2 regions of the Pantoea dispersa genome follow, and region 1 is predicted to be linked to the other one. Evidence: predicted binding sites of a transcription regulator. Region 1 holds the regulator's gene; the other holds the start of a gene.

Region 1 (7,374 bases):
GACGCAGCTGCGCGCCTTCCGCCGGCTGCGTGAGTTTGATGATGCGATTACCGCCCGCGCCCACGGTTTTATTGATGCGCGCGACTATTATCAGCGCGCCAGCGCCATGCCATTGCTGACCGGCGTGCGCAAGCCGCTGCTGATCATCCATGCTAAAGATGATCCCTTTATGACCGATGCGGTGATCCCGCAGCCGCAGCAGTTGTCTGCCACAATTGAGTATCAGCTGACGCAGCAAGGCGGTCACGTCGGCTTCGTGAGCGGCAGCCTGCTGCGACCCAAAATGTGGCTGGAGCAGCGCGTGCCGGACTGGCTCTCAACTTATCTGGATATGTAATTGTGATTATTCCCTGGCAAGAACTCGACCCGACAACGCTGGAAAACCTGATAGAAAGTTTTGTGCTGCGTGAAGGCACCGATTATGGCGAGCAGGAGCGCAGCCTGACGCAGAAAGTGGCCGACGTGCGCCGCCAGCTCAAGCAGGGCGAGGTGGTACTGGTGTGGTCAGAATTGCATGAATCGGTCAATATTATGCCGCGGCGTGAATTTCGCGGCTAATGCGTCAGGCGGCAATTCGTGGTAACAATGCTCATCGCCGGACTTCACAGGGAGCGCTGTTATGTCAGCCAGGCATCCAGTCATAGCCGTTACCGGTTCCAGCGGCGCCGGAACCACCACCACCAGTCTCGCCTTCCGTAAAATTTTCCAGCAGCTGGATCTGCACGCGGCGGAAGTAGAAGGCGACAGTTTCCATCGCTATACCCGTCCGGAAATGGACATGGCGATTCGTAAGGCGCGCGACCTCGGGCGTCACATCAGCTACTTTGGCCCGGAAGCCAACGACTTCGGCCTACTGGAGCAGACTTTCCGCGACTATGGTCAGAGCGGACTCGGCCAGTCGCGCAAATATCTGCACACCTACGATGAAGCGGTGCCGTGGAATCAGGTGCCAGGCACGTTTACACCGTGGCAGCCGCTGCCGGAAAACACCGATGTGCTGTTCTATGAAGGCCTGCACGGCGGCGTGGTGACGCAGCAGCATAACGTGGCGGAACATGTCGATCTGCTGGTTGGCGTGGTACCGATTGTTAATCTGGAGTGGATTCAGAAACTGGTGCGCGACACCAGCGAGCGCGGCCATTCGCGCGAAGCGGTGATGGATTCGGTGGTGCGTTCGATGGAAGACTACATCAACTACATCACGCCGCAGTTTTCCCGCACGCACCTCAACTTCCAGCGCGTGCCGACCGTGGATACCTCGAACCCGTTTGCCGCGCGTGAGATCCCGTCGCTGGATGAGAGCTTTGTGGTGATCCATTTTCGCGGCCTGGAGGGCATCGCTTTTCCTTATTTACTGGCGATGATCCAGGGCTCGTTTATTTCCCACATGAATACGCTGGTGGTGCCGGGCGGCAAGATGGGACTGGCGATGGAGTTAATCATGACGCCGCTGGTGCAGCGGTTGATTGAAGGAAAACGCATTGAATAGCGCAGGCTAACGCGCCAGTTTCGCCGGGAGGTAATGAGATCGGGAGCGCAGGGCCGCGCTCCCGGCTGGATTACAGTTCGACGACTTCGTAGCTGTGCGTTATCTCGACGCCCTTGCCCAGCATGATCGCGACCGAGCAGTACTTCTCCGCGGACAGATCCACCGCGCGCGCCACCGCTTTATCGCTCAGCGCTTTGCCGCTGACAATAAAATGCAGATTGATATGCGTAAAAATGCGTGGCGCTTCTTCGCGGCGTTCTGAGGTCAGTTTGACTTCACAATCGGCGACATCGTTGCGCCCCTTTTGCAGAATCGACACCACGTCAATCGCGCTGCAGCCGCCCGCAGCCATCAACACCATCTCCATCGGGCTGGGCGCTTTATCACCGGAATTGCCGTCCATTAATACCTGATGACCGGATGAGGATTCTCCGAGAAAGGTCAGCCCTTCCACCCATTTCACTCGTGCCTGCATTATTCTTTCTCCTGAAGCGGCGGTTTTGCCGCCAGAGTACGCTTTCACCTGACAAACAGCAATGCAGACGCATCCCCCACCTGCTGAAGCGAGACAACAGGAGACAGGTTGCAAAAGCTATGCTACAAACAGTGCTGAAAATATTTTCGTCACGAAAGACGAAAGCGGGACGAATCAAAAGCATCGCTTACGAATCCACCCCCGAATAACTGTCCCTCACGGGAAACGCTGGACGATTTCACCGCCTGACAGGGAAAACTGCCCCCTGTATTTTGGGCACGATTACAACAGAGGATAATAGCGAATGGTTCTCGGCAAACCGCAAACAGACCCTACACTCGAATGGTTCCTGTCCCATTGCCATATTCACAAATATCCATCCAAAAGCACCCTCATCCATCAGGGTGAGAAAGCGGAAACGCTGTACTACATCGTGAAAGGTTCCGTCGCGGTACTGATTAAAGATGAAGAAGGCAAAGAGATGATTCTCTCCTACCTCAATCAGGGGGATTTCATCGGTGAGCTCGGCCTGTTTGAAGAGGGCCAGGAGCGTAGCGCCTGGGTACGTGCGAAAACCGCCTGCGAAGTGGCTGAAATTTCCTACAAAAAATTCCGTCAGCTGATTCAGGTCAATCCGGATATTTTAATGCGCCTGTCGGCGCAGATGGCGCGTCGCCTGCAGGTAACATCTGAAAAAGTCGGCAACCTTGCCTTCCTCGATGTGACCGGCCGTATCGCGCAAACGCTGCTCAACCTGGCGAAACAGCCTGATGCCATGACCCACCCGGACGGTATGCAGATTAAAATCACCCGTCAGGAGATTGGTCAGATCGTGGGCTGCTCACGCGAAACCGTGGGTCGTATCCTGAAAATGCTGGAAGATCAGAACCTGATCTCCGCACACGGCAAAACCATCGTCGTTTACGGCACCCGCTGATTTCTTCTCACCCACGGCGTGATGGCAACATCGCGCCGTTTCTGTTTACGATGAGCTGATGTGGCGTCGAATCATCTATCATCCGGAAGTTAACTATGCGCTGCGGCAAACGCTGGTGCTGTGCCTGCCTGTGGCGCTCGGCTGGCTGTTTGGCGATCTGCAAAAAGGGCTGCTGTTCTCCCTGGTGCCGGCCTGCTGCAACATCGCCGGTCTGGATACGCCACACAAGCGGTTCTTCAAACGGCTGATTGTCGGCGGCGCACTGTTCGCCAGCGGCAGTTTTCTGATTCAGTACCTCACGGCTTACGCTGTGCCGCTGCCGCTGATTCTGCTGGTGTTACCGCTGCTGGTGGGCGTGACCGGTGAAATCAGCCCGCTGCATGGCCGTTTGCTGCCCGGCACGCTGATCGCCGCCATCTTTACCTTAAGCCTCGTCGGCCGTATGCCTATGTGGGTCCCGCCGCTGCTGTATATCGGCGGGACGCTGTGGTACGGGCTGTTTAACTGGTTCTGGTTCTGGCTGTGGAAAGAGCAGCCGATGCGCGAGACCCTTAGCCTGCTGTACCGCGAGCTGGCCGATTACTGCGACGCCAAATACACCCTGCTGACGCAGCTGACCGATCCGGAAAAAGCGCTGCCGCCGCTACTGGCGCGCCAGCAGAAAGCGGTCGATCTGATCACCACCTGCTACCAGCAAATGCATATGCTGTCCGCCAGCCGTGATAACAGTCATAAACGCCTGACGCGCGCCTTTCAGGTTGCGCTCGATCTGCAGGAGCACATCTCGGTCAGCCTGCACCAGCCGGAAGAGGTGCAAAAGCTGGTGGAGCAGAGCCACGCCGAGGCGGTGATCCGCTGGAACGCGAAAATCATTTCGGCACGGCTGCGCGTGCTGGCCGATGCCATTCTCTATCACCAGCTGCCGGAACGCTTCCACATGGAGAAGCCGCTCGGCGCGCTGGAGAAAATTGCCCGGCAGCACCCGGATAATCCGGTCGGTAATTTCTGCCTCTACCATTTCAGCCGCATTGCGCGCGTGCTGCGCACGCAGAAGCCGCTGTATACCCGCGACCTGATGGCCGATCGCCAGCGCCGCCTGCCGCTGTTGCCGGCGCTGCGCAGCTACCTGTCGCTAAAATCTGCCGCGCTGCGGACGGCGGCGCGCTTCGCCGTGATGCTGATGTTCGGCAGCGCGCTGGCGCTGTTCTTCAATATTCCCAAGCCCTACTGGATTCTGATGACCATCATGTTTGTCAGCCAGAACGGCTACAGCGCCACGCGCGTGCGCATTCAGCACCGCGCGCTCGGCACCTTCGCCGGCTTGCTGATCGCCGCGGCGTCGCTGCGCTTTGCTGTTCCGGAGTCGATTGCCCTGCTGACCATGCTGGTCATCACGCTCGCCAGCTATCTGATCACGCGTAAATATTATGGCTGGTCGATGATTGGCTTTACCGTAACGGCGGTGTATTCGCTGCAGCTGCTGTCGCTGAACGGCGCGCAGTTTCTGCTGCCGCGCATGATGGATACGCTGATGGGCTGCCTGATTGCCTTCGCCGGCATGATCTGGCTATGGCCGCAATGGCAGAGCGGGCTGCTGCGCAATAACGCGCACGACGCGCTGGAAGCGTATCAGGAGGCGCTGCGCCTGCTGCTCGGTCCGGAGCAGGCGCCGGAGAAGCTGGCGTATCAGCGCGTCAAGGTTAACCAGGCGCACAACGCGCTGTTTAACTCGCTCAACCAGGCGTCCACCGAGCCGGGCTTTAACTTCCAGTATCTGAAAGATATGCGCCTGTGGGTGACTCACAGCCAGTTTATCGTCGAGCACATCAACGCCATGACCATTCTGGCGCGCGAGCACACCATGCTGACGCCAAAGCTGGCGGAGCGCTATTTGCAGTCCTGTGAAATCGCGCTGCAGCGCTGTCAGCAGCGGCTGGCTTACGACGGGCCGGGCAACGACAGCAATATTCTGGAAGCGCCGGAGAATCTGAATGAGGGGCCGGTGACGATTGTCGAACAGCATGTGAAGCGCATTCTGCAGCACCTCAATGTGATGCACACCATTTCTTCACTGGCGTGGAGCCAGCGCCCGCATCACGGCCGCTGGCTCAGCGTGCTGAAGCCGAAAGGTTAGTTCAGGACTTTCGCGATCGCCCGGGCGAAGCGCGCCATGCCTTCTGCGATATCGGTTGGCTCAATCACCAGCGACGGCACAAAGCGAATCACATCGCTGCCGGCGGTCAGTACCATCAGACCTTCAGCGGCGGAAGCGTTGAGGATATCGCGCGCTTTGCTGGCGTGCTGCGCGTTGAGTACGGCACCCAGCAGCAGCCCTTTGCCCCGAATTTCACTGAAGATATCGAACTGCTGATTGATCTTCTGCAGCGCCGAGACAAACTGCTCACGACGCGCGTCGACACCATTCAGTACCTCGGGCGTATTGATGATATCCAGCGCGGTTTCGGCAATCGCACAGGCCAGCGGGTTGCCGCCGTAGGTGGTGCCGTGCACGCCCGGCGCCATCACCGAGGCGATTTCATGAGTGGTCAGCATCGCGCTCACCGGGAAACCGCCGCCCAGCGCTTTAGCGGTGGTGATGATATCTGGCTTGATACCATAGTGTTCGTAAGCAAACAGCTTACCGCTGCGGCCCATGCCGCTCTGCACTTCATCCAGCACCAGCAGCGCGTTGTGCTGATCGCACAGCGCACGCAATCCCTGCATGAATTCCGGCGTTGCCGGCATCACGCCGCCTTCCCCCTGAATCGGCTCCACCACAATCGCGCAGGTGTGGTCGTCAATTACCGCCTTCACCGCGGCCAGATCGTTAAACGGCACATGGACGATATCCGCCGGCTTCGGGCCAAAGCCATCGGAGTATTTTGGCTGACCGCCCACCGAGACGGTGAACAGCGTGCGGCCGTGGAAGGCGTTGTGGAAAGCGATAATTTTGCTTTTGAACGGGCTGTGCTTTTTGCAGGCGTAGTAGCGCGCCAGTTTGAACGCCGCTTCGTTCGCTTCGGCACCGGAGTTACCGAAGAATACCCGCTCGGCGAAGGTCGCCGCGATCAGTTTACTGGCGAGGCGCAGCGCCGGCTCATTGGTGAACACGTTACTGGTGTGCCACAGGGTTTCGCCCTGGCTTTTCAGCGTTTCCACCAGCGCCGGATGACAATGGCCAAGCGCAGTGACCGCGATACCACCGGAGAAGTCGATATACTCTTTGCCCTGCTGATCCCATACGCGGCTGCCTTTGCCTTTGACCGGCACAAACTGCGCAGGTGCATAAACAGGCAAAATAACGTTATCGAACGTTTCCCGGCTTACCGCTAGATTTTCCGCTGCCATTGATGACCTCATCGGGTTATTTGTTGAGCTGATGTGAAATTATAATCACAAAATATGCATAAAAAATCATGCAATGGCAAACGGAAGTTACGTATTGAGGAAATTCGCCAGCAGCTGATGCCCCTGCTCGCTGAGAATGCTCTCCGGATGGAACTGCACGCCCTCGAGCGGCAGCGTACGATGGCGGAAGCCCATGATCTCATCGGCAACGCCGTCGCGCAGGCTCCAGGCGGTGACTTCAAACTCAGGCGGCAGCGTGTCGCGCGCCACAATCAGCGAGTGATAGCGCGTGACGGTTAGCGGATTATTCAGGTTGCGGAACACGCCCTGGCCGGTGTGCTGCACCGCAGAGGTTTTGCCATGCATCACCTTGCGCGCGCGCACCACCTGCGCACCGTAGGCCTGGGCGATGGCCTGATGGCCCAGGCATACCCCGAGAACCGGCAACCGTCCGGCAAAGTGGCGAATGGCTTCGAGCGAAATGCCGGACTGATCCGGCGTGCAGGGGCCCGGCGAGATCACCAGATGACTCAGCGGCAGCGCCGTCATCTCTTCCAGCGTCATCGCATCGTTGCGCACCACGCGCACCTGCGCGCCCAGTTCACAGAAGTACTGGTAGATATTCCAGGTAAAGGAGTCGTAGTTATCAATTAGCAGCAGCATACATTACAGATGAATTGAGTGGGTGCTGTCGGTGGGCGACAAGCAAGAAAGGTCGCAAAAAAGCAATGTTACCACCTTCGACCTCAATCCCCGCTAGCTGTCAAAAAAGAATCTGATTACTCTCGCACCAGGTGCTAGATCTAACGGAGCTGTGATGACAATACACATGCAAAAAATAAAAAGCCCAGCCCTGGAGGCAATTCACAGTGCAGCAACAGGCCTGTTTGAAGCCGGAGCCCTGAATAAACAGAGCATGCGGGATTTTGACCAATGCTGTCTGGAAGAGGTTAAAGCGCTGGAGGCCGGAGATATCAAAGCGCTGCGCGAAAACCTTAACGTGAGTCAGCCCGTTTTTGCCCGCTACCTCAACACCAGCGTTTCCACGGTGCAGAAATGGGAGAGCGGAGTAAAACGCCCGGGCGGCATTTCACTCAAATTGCTCCACATCGTGCAAAAGCACGG
Region 2 (7,374 bases), 1.8 Mb from region 1:
GTCGCATGCCGATCCGGGCATTCGCCAGTTCTGGATCGACCACTGCACCGCCAGCCGCCGTATTTCCGCCTGGTTTGGCGAGCAGTTGGGCACGCCGTCAGTCATGAATATCTGGGTGCCGGACGGCATGAAAGATCTCACCGTCGATCGCCTCGCGCCGCGCCAGCGTCTCGCCAGCGCGCTGGATGAGATCATCCGCGAACCGCTGAATCCGCAGCACCACATTGATGCAGTGGAAAGCAAACTGTTTGGCATTGGCGCGGAGAGTTACACCGTGGGTTCCAGTGAGTTCTGCCTCGGTTACGCCACCAGCCGCCAGACCGCGCTGACGCTGGATGCCGGCCACTTCCATCCTACCGAAGTGATCTCCGACAAAATCTCCAGCGCCATGCTGTTTGTGCCGCGCCTGCTGTTGCACGTCAGCCGTCCGGTCCGCTGGGACAGCGATCACGTGGTGCTGCTGGATGATGAAACCCAGGCGATTGCCTGTGAGATCGTCCGTCAAAAGTTGTTCGACAGGGTGCACATCGGTCTCGACTTCTTCGATGCCTCGATCAACCGCATTGCCGCCTGGGTGATCGGTACGCGCAATACCCAAAAAGCCCTGTTGCGGGCGCTGCTGGAGCCGGGCGAACAGCTGCGTCAGCGGGAGCGTGATGGGGATTTCACCGCCCGGCTGGCGCTGCTTGAAGAGCAGAAGTCGCTGCCGTGGCAGGCGGTATGGGAAGCGTGGTGCCTGCGCCACGATGTGCCAGCCGATGCCAGCTGGCTGAGCGAAGTCCGTCACTACGAACAACACGTGCTGCGTCAACGTTAAGGAATCGATTCATGCAAACAATTCTCTCCGCGTGGTTTGTGCGCGACATGGTTAAAGCCACCAGTGACATGTGGCTGAAAGGCTGGGATGAACGTAACGGCGGCAACGTCAGTCTGCGTCTGTTGCCGGAAGAGGTCAGCGCGTATGCCAGCGATTTTTATCCGGCACCGCGCTGTATTGAACTGAGCAAGCCGGCGCCCGCGCTGGCCAACGACTGGTTCCTGGTGACCGGCTCCGGGAAGTTCTTTCGCAACGTGCAGCTCGATCCGGCAGACAGTCTGGTGCTGCTGCAGGTGGATGACAAAGGGCTGTCGTACAAAATTCACTGGGGGCTCAGCAACGGAGGGTTGCCAACGTCCGAGCTGGCGGCGCACTTTCAGTCACACAGCGTACGCAAGGCACTGAGCCACGGCGCGGACCGGGTGATTATGCACTGTCACGCCACCCACTTTATGGCGCTCAGCTATGTGGTGGATCTGGATGCGGCGCGCTTTACCCGCCTGCTGTGGGAGGGCAGCACCGAGTGCCTGGTGGTGTTCCCCGATGGCGTCGGCATTTTGCCCTGGATGGTACCGGGTACCGATGGCATTGGTCAGGCGACGGCAGAAGCGATGGCCAGTCATAGCCTGGTGATGTGGCCTTTCCACGGAATCTTTGGCGCCGGACCGACGCTCGACGAAACCTTTGGTCTGATTGATACCGCTGAGAAGTCATCGCAGGTGGTGGTTATGGCGCTGTCGATGGGCGGCATTCGTCAGAGCATCACCACCGAACAGCTGATTGCGCTGGGCGAACGCTTTAACGTGAAGCCGTGGCCGGCGGCGCTGCAGGCGGAGCGCAGTGATGTTGCGTAAAGCGTTCGTCATGCAGGTCTATGCGCACTGCCATGCGGAGTATCAGCGCCGTCACACGCCAATCTGGCCGGAGCTGGAACGGACGCTGAAAGCGCATGGCGCCCATAACTACGCGATCTGGCTGGATGCTGAACGCAACCTGCTGTTTGCCAGCGTCGAGGTTGAGTCCGAAGCGCGCTGGCAGGCTGTAGCGCAAACTGAGGTGTGTCAGAGCTGGTGGGCGTCAATGCGTGACCTGATGCCATCAAATCCTGACAACAGCCCGGTGAGCAAAGCATTACAGCAGATGTTTTTCCTGCCTTAGCCGTCCATGTCAGTAGCGGCGCCGCCAGGGGCGCCGCTAACTGCCAAACGCACTAGCCGTTGGAGCGCAGCTGCGGATAACGGCGGAAAATGGCGATACACCAGAACAGTCCAGCCAGGCCAATGATTGCGCCTACGTTGCCCACGTCTGCCATCTGCAGATGCAGACTGACCTGGTTACCGAGTAGCGCGCCTGCGCCGATGCCGATGTTATAAATACCGGAAAACAGCGACATGGCGACGTCGGTGGCGTCCGGTGCCAGCGATAGCACGCGCACCTGCATCGCCAGGCCGATCATCATCATTGCCATTCCCCAGATAATACTCAGCACGGTAATTGCTGCCGGGCGTACCGCAGCAAACACCAGCAGACCCATACACAGGGTAATCAGCGCAATGGCGGCGATCAGCAGCGCGGACGGGAATTTATTGCCCAGCGTACTGAACAGAATGCTGCCCAGAATGCCGGCTGAGCCGAACAGCAGCAGTAACAGGGTGGTGAAGTTCTCATCAGCGCTGGCTACCACCTGCATAAACGGCTCGATATAGCTGTAAGCGGTGTAGTGCGCGGTCACCACGACGGTGACCAGAATGTACATCGCCACCAGCGCCGGGCGGCGAAACAGCATCGGCACGCTGCTGAGTGAACCGGTGTGCTCACTCGGCAGGCGCGGCAGTATCCGCACCAGCATAATCAGCAGTACCAGCGCTGACAGGCCGATCATACCAAAGGTGGTACGCCAGCCCAGATACTGACCCACAATACGACCAATCGGCACGCCCAGCACCATCGCCAGCGCCGTGCCCGTGGCCAGCATACTCAACGCCTGGGTTTTCTTGCCGGCCGGCGCAACGCGAATCGCCAGCGAGGCGGTGATCGACCAGAACACCGCGTGCGCCAGCGCAATACCAATGCGCGACAGCACCAGCGATGTGAAATCCCACGCTACGGCCGATAACAGGTGGCTGGCAACAAACAGAATAAACAGGATGGCCAGCAGCAGGCGGCGCTCGACGTTGCGCGTCAGCAGCATTAACGGCAGCGATAACAGCGCCACGACCCAGGCATAGATGGTCAGCATGATACCGACATCAGCGGTTTTCATTGCAAAGCTGCTGGCGATGTCCGACAGCAGGCCAACCGGCACAAATTCGGTGGTATTGAAGACAAAAGCAGCGATAGCCAGCAGCACCACGCGCAGCCAGGCTGTTTTACGGGAAACGGTTGTTGATTGCATTGAATTCAAATCGGCTACACGACGAGTGAGGGGGCAGGAACGCACCCGGTAAAGTGACCTCGATCACAAATTTCCGCTATTGTGGAGCATTAGTCAGCCGATGAAAACCGTTAACCCGGGTTTTATCACTGAATATTTCTTATCGCGCTGAGCGTGGTAAATAGCCTGCGGTTATGGGGAGCTGCTGCGCCAGCGTGCTGCCGGCCCGCGAGTCTGCCGTACCAGCACAGGCTAAGTCAGGTGTTTCTGTAATAGAAAAATCGCTTAGCCGTGCTGAGGGCGGGTACCGTGCGGGCGGGTGCGGTTCAGACCAGGATTATCAGAGTCACGCCATATGCTTTAGTGCCACGCTAAAGTTGTGGGGCGGATTTTTTTTTACGCCCACCGGGCAGCAGTGTTCGCAGCCCAACGCAGTGGCGTAAAATTTACGCGCCTGCTGGATTGCGGCCCCGGGCGTGTAAAAAGTCCCGAGAAAACGACGACCGCCGTCGGATGGCAGGAACGGACAGCCCTTCGCATGCACCACATGATTGTCGTTATAACCGGCATGCTTATCGACATAATAGTAAAGCTCCATCTGACTACCTCATTGCTGTGTAAAAAATAAGTCTATGTATTATTGGAATAGAACGAATTATAGCGATGAATTGCTATTTTGTTTTAAGTGGTACGGCGCGAATGCCTGATTATTCGAATCCAGCGGAGCAGGCGGGACGCTGAGGTCCCGCGCTAACGATGAAGGGTATTACAGTTTGCGGCCCTGTAAACGCAGGCCAACCAGCAGTGCCAGCACCAGCAGGGCGCTGATAAACAGGGTCACGCCCGGCCAGCCGTAGCGGTGCCAGAATACGCCGCCGAGGGTGCCGGCCACGCTGGAGCCCACGTAGTAGCTGAACAGGTAAAGTGATGATGCCTGGCCTTTCGCCCGGCGCGCACGCGGTCCAATCCAGCCGCTGGCCACCGAATGGGCGGCAAAGAAGCCGGCAGTGAACAGCATCATGCCCGGCAGAATCAGCCACAGCGAATTAAAGGCGGTCAGCAGCAGACCGGCCAGCATGATCGCCGTGGCGCCCGTCATCACCGGACCGCGACCAAAGCGGCTGGTCATCGCGCCGGCTTTTGGCGAGCTCCACGAACCGGTGAGATATACCACGGACAGCAGCCCGACCACCGCCTGGCTCAGTGACCACGGCGCGCTCATTAGACGGTAGCCGATGTAGTTAAACAGCGTGACAAACGCGCCCATCAGCAGAAAGCCTTCGGCAAACAGCAGCGGCAACCCTTTGTCGCGCCAGTGCAGGCGGAAGTTGATCAGCAGACTGCGTGGCCGCAGCGAGGCAGGGCGAAAATGGCGCGACGCAGGCAGAATTTTCCAGAACATCAGCGCGCCAGCCAGCGCACAGCAGCCAATGACGCCAATGGCAATACGCCACGAGAAAAAGTCGGTCAGTACACCGGAGAGTAAACGACCGCTCATGCCGCCAATCGAGTTACCGCTGATGTACAGCCCCATGGAGAAGGCGATGACCCGCGGATGCATCTCTTCGCTCAGGTAAGTCATGCCCACCGCCGCGACGCCACTGAGCGACAGACCGGTCAGCGCGCGCATCAGCAGAATCCCCTGCCAGCTGCTCATGGTGGCGGAGATCAGCGTACAAATCGCCGCCAGCATCAGCGCGGTCACCATTACCGATTTACGTCCAATCGCATCTGACAGCGGGCCGGTGAACAGCAGGCCCAGCGCCATCAGCCCGGTGGAGAGCGACAGCGAAATACTGCTTTCGGCAGGCGTCACGCCAAACTGCTGTGACAGCACCGGCAGAATCGGTTGTACGCAATAGAGCAGGGCGAAAGTGGCAAGACCGGCAGAGAACAGCGCCAGCGTCACGCGCAAAAACTGCGGCGATCCACGTTCAATCCATTCAGTAGCGGTATCGGCGGTGACAGGCTTCGTGGACAAGCTGTCCTCATCAAGCGTCACAGCCTGGGAAGAGCGACTCACAGTACATCCTCAATTCAGCAAATGTCTGAATACTGTAGGAAAGGCTAAATAGGTTGTACAATATATTAATAATCTCAAATGAGACGTTTAAGATATGATGATTGAGCTGCGCCATCTGCGCTACTTTATTGCCGTTGCGGAAGAGCTGCACTTTGGCCGCGCCGCGCAGCGGCTACACATTTCTCAGCCGCCGCTCAGTCAGCAGATCCTGCAACTGGAACAGGCACTGGACGCGCAGCTGCTGACCCGCACTAATCGCAGCGTACAGCTCACGCCGGCCGGCCAGTCGTTTTTACAGGATGCGCGCGCGGTTTTATTGCAGGTGGAACAGGCGACCGGGCGCGCGGCGCGCATTCATCACGGTCAGCAGGGAGAGCTGCGCATCGGCTTTACCTCCTCGGCGCCGTTTACCGGACTGGTGTCGGATGCGCTGTATCACTATCGGCAGCGCTGGCCGGACGTGCATATTCAGATGCAGGAGTACAACACGCGGCAGCAGCTGGCGCCGCTGCACGAAGGGCGACTCGACCTGGGCGTCATGCGCAATACGCCGCTGCCGGAGGATCTTCAGCACCGCCTGTTGCTGCGTGAACCGCTGTGCGCAGTGGTGCACCACGCCCATCCGCTGGCACAGACGACGTCGATTAGCATCCGGGCGTTAGCCAGCGAACCTTTTGTTTTCTTTGATGCGCAGGGCGGCACGGCCCTGTACGGTGAAATTCTGGCGCTGCTGCATCGCTACCAAATCAAACCTTACATTACCCAGGAAGTGGGTGAAGCCATGACGATACTCGGTCTGGTGGCAACCGGGCTGGGCGTGTCGATTTTACCCGCCTCGTTTGCCCGCGCGCGACTGGCGGAAGTCGCCTGGATTCCGCTACAGGAAAGCGATGCCATTTCTGAGGTGTGGCTGGTGTGGTCAGCGCTGCGCCAGCCGAGTGCGCAGATGAGCAATATGATGGCGCTGCTGCTGCACAATGCCGAGGAATGAACCCGCGGGTACAGAAAACCGCGTTCTTTGTGTGCGATAAATCACATTTCTAATCAAATATTTGACGCTGCGCGCCAATCTGCATCACCATAGCTGCTGTTTATTTAGAAGCGCGAAAATATCCGGGAGCAGGGCGTGAATCTGGACAGTCAGCCTGGCCATATTGACCAAATAAAACAGACCAATGCCGGTGCAGTGTATCGTCTGATTGACCATTACGGTCCGATTTCGCGGATTGAGCTGTCGAAACGTGCCCAGCTGGCCCCGGCCAGCATCACCAAAATTGTGCGCGAAATGCTGGATGCGCATCTGGTGCAGGAGACCGAGTTTCAGGAGCCAGGCAGTCGCGGACGGCCGGCGATAGGGCTGATCCTCGATACCCTGGCCTGGCACTATCTGGCTGTTCGCCTCCAGCCGGGGTTCATCACCCTGACGCTGCGCGATCTCAGCAGCCGCGCGCTACAGGAAGATCGCCTGCCGCTGCCCGCCAGCGCCGACACGCCGCTACTGCAGACGCTGCAGGAGCTGGTCAACGCCTTTTTCATTCGCCATCAGCAAAAACTTGAGCGTCTCACCGCTATCGCCATTACCCTGCCGGGACTGATCAACGCCGCCTCTGGCGTGGTGCACCGTATGCCGGGCTATGACGTACAGGATATGCCGCTGGGCGAAACCCTGGCACAGCGCACCGGGCTGCCGGTATTCGTCCAGCACGATATCTCCGCATGGACGCTGGCAGAGGCGCTGTTTGGTGCCTCACGGGGTGCGCAGGACGTGATTCAGATTGTTATTGACGAAACGGTGGGCGCCGGGGTGATCAGCGCTGGCCAGCTGCTGCACAAAAGCGGACGCGCGCTGGTGGAGATCGGTCATACGCAGATCGATCCTTACGGCCAGCAGTGTTACTGCGGCAACCATGGCTGCCTGGAAACGGTGGCCAGCACCGGCAGCCTGCTGCAGCTGGCGGCACAGCGCTTATCGTCGCAGCCGGACAGCCAGCTGCACCAGCAGCCGCTGACGCTGGCCTCGTTGTGTGCTGCTGCGCAGCAGGGCGACCGGCTGGCGCGGGACGTCATTGCCGGCGTCGGTCATCATATCGGGCGCATGCTGGCGATGATGGTCAACATCTTTAATCCTCAACAAATTCTTATCGGTTCACCGCTTAACCA

What was found. Region 1 encodes CRP, which controls carbon source genes, mostly activating them, when cyclic AMP is high. Its sites were predicted from a motif close to ATGTGANNNNNNTCACAT; they were not measured.
Region 2: a site for CRP is predicted at 3,264-3,281, ahead of K7H94_RS09620 (sugar transporter). Genes of this name have one in related genera too.

What each region holds. Positions count from the first base shown of each region.
Region 1 is NZ_CP082346.1:291,297-298,670, reverse strand. It holds gene K7H94_RS01330 (hydrolase) at 1-337, shown strand, start outside; gene K7H94_RS01325 (YheU family protein) at 340-558, shown strand; gene K7H94_RS01320 (phosphoribulokinase) at 620-1,489, shown strand; gene K7H94_RS01315 (OsmC family protein) at 1,560-1,964, opposite strand; gene crp (cAMP-activated global transcriptional regulator CRP) at 2,269-2,901, shown strand; gene K7H94_RS01305 (YccS/YhfK family putative transporter) at 2,960-5,035, shown strand; gene argD (bifunctional acetylornithine/succinyldiaminopimelate transaminase) at 5,032-6,249, opposite strand; gene K7H94_RS01295 (aminodeoxychorismate synthase component II) at 6,337-6,912, opposite strand; gene K7H94_RS01290 (helix-turn-helix domain-containing protein) at 7,067-7,374, shown strand, end outside.
Region 2 is NZ_CP082346.1:2,078,557-2,085,930, reverse strand. It holds gene K7H94_RS09635 (L-rhamnose isomerase) at 1-817, shown strand, start outside; gene rhaD (rhamnulose-1-phosphate aldolase) at 829-1,671, shown strand; gene rhaM (L-rhamnose mutarotase) at 1,661-1,975, shown strand; gene K7H94_RS09620 (sugar transporter) at 2,028-3,212, opposite strand; gene K7H94_RS09615 (hypothetical protein) at 3,538-3,789, opposite strand; gene K7H94_RS09610 (MFS transporter) at 3,958-5,214, opposite strand; gene K7H94_RS09605 (LysR family transcriptional regulator) at 5,309-6,205, shown strand; gene mlc (sugar metabolism global transcriptional regulator Mlc) at 6,341-7,374, shown strand, end outside.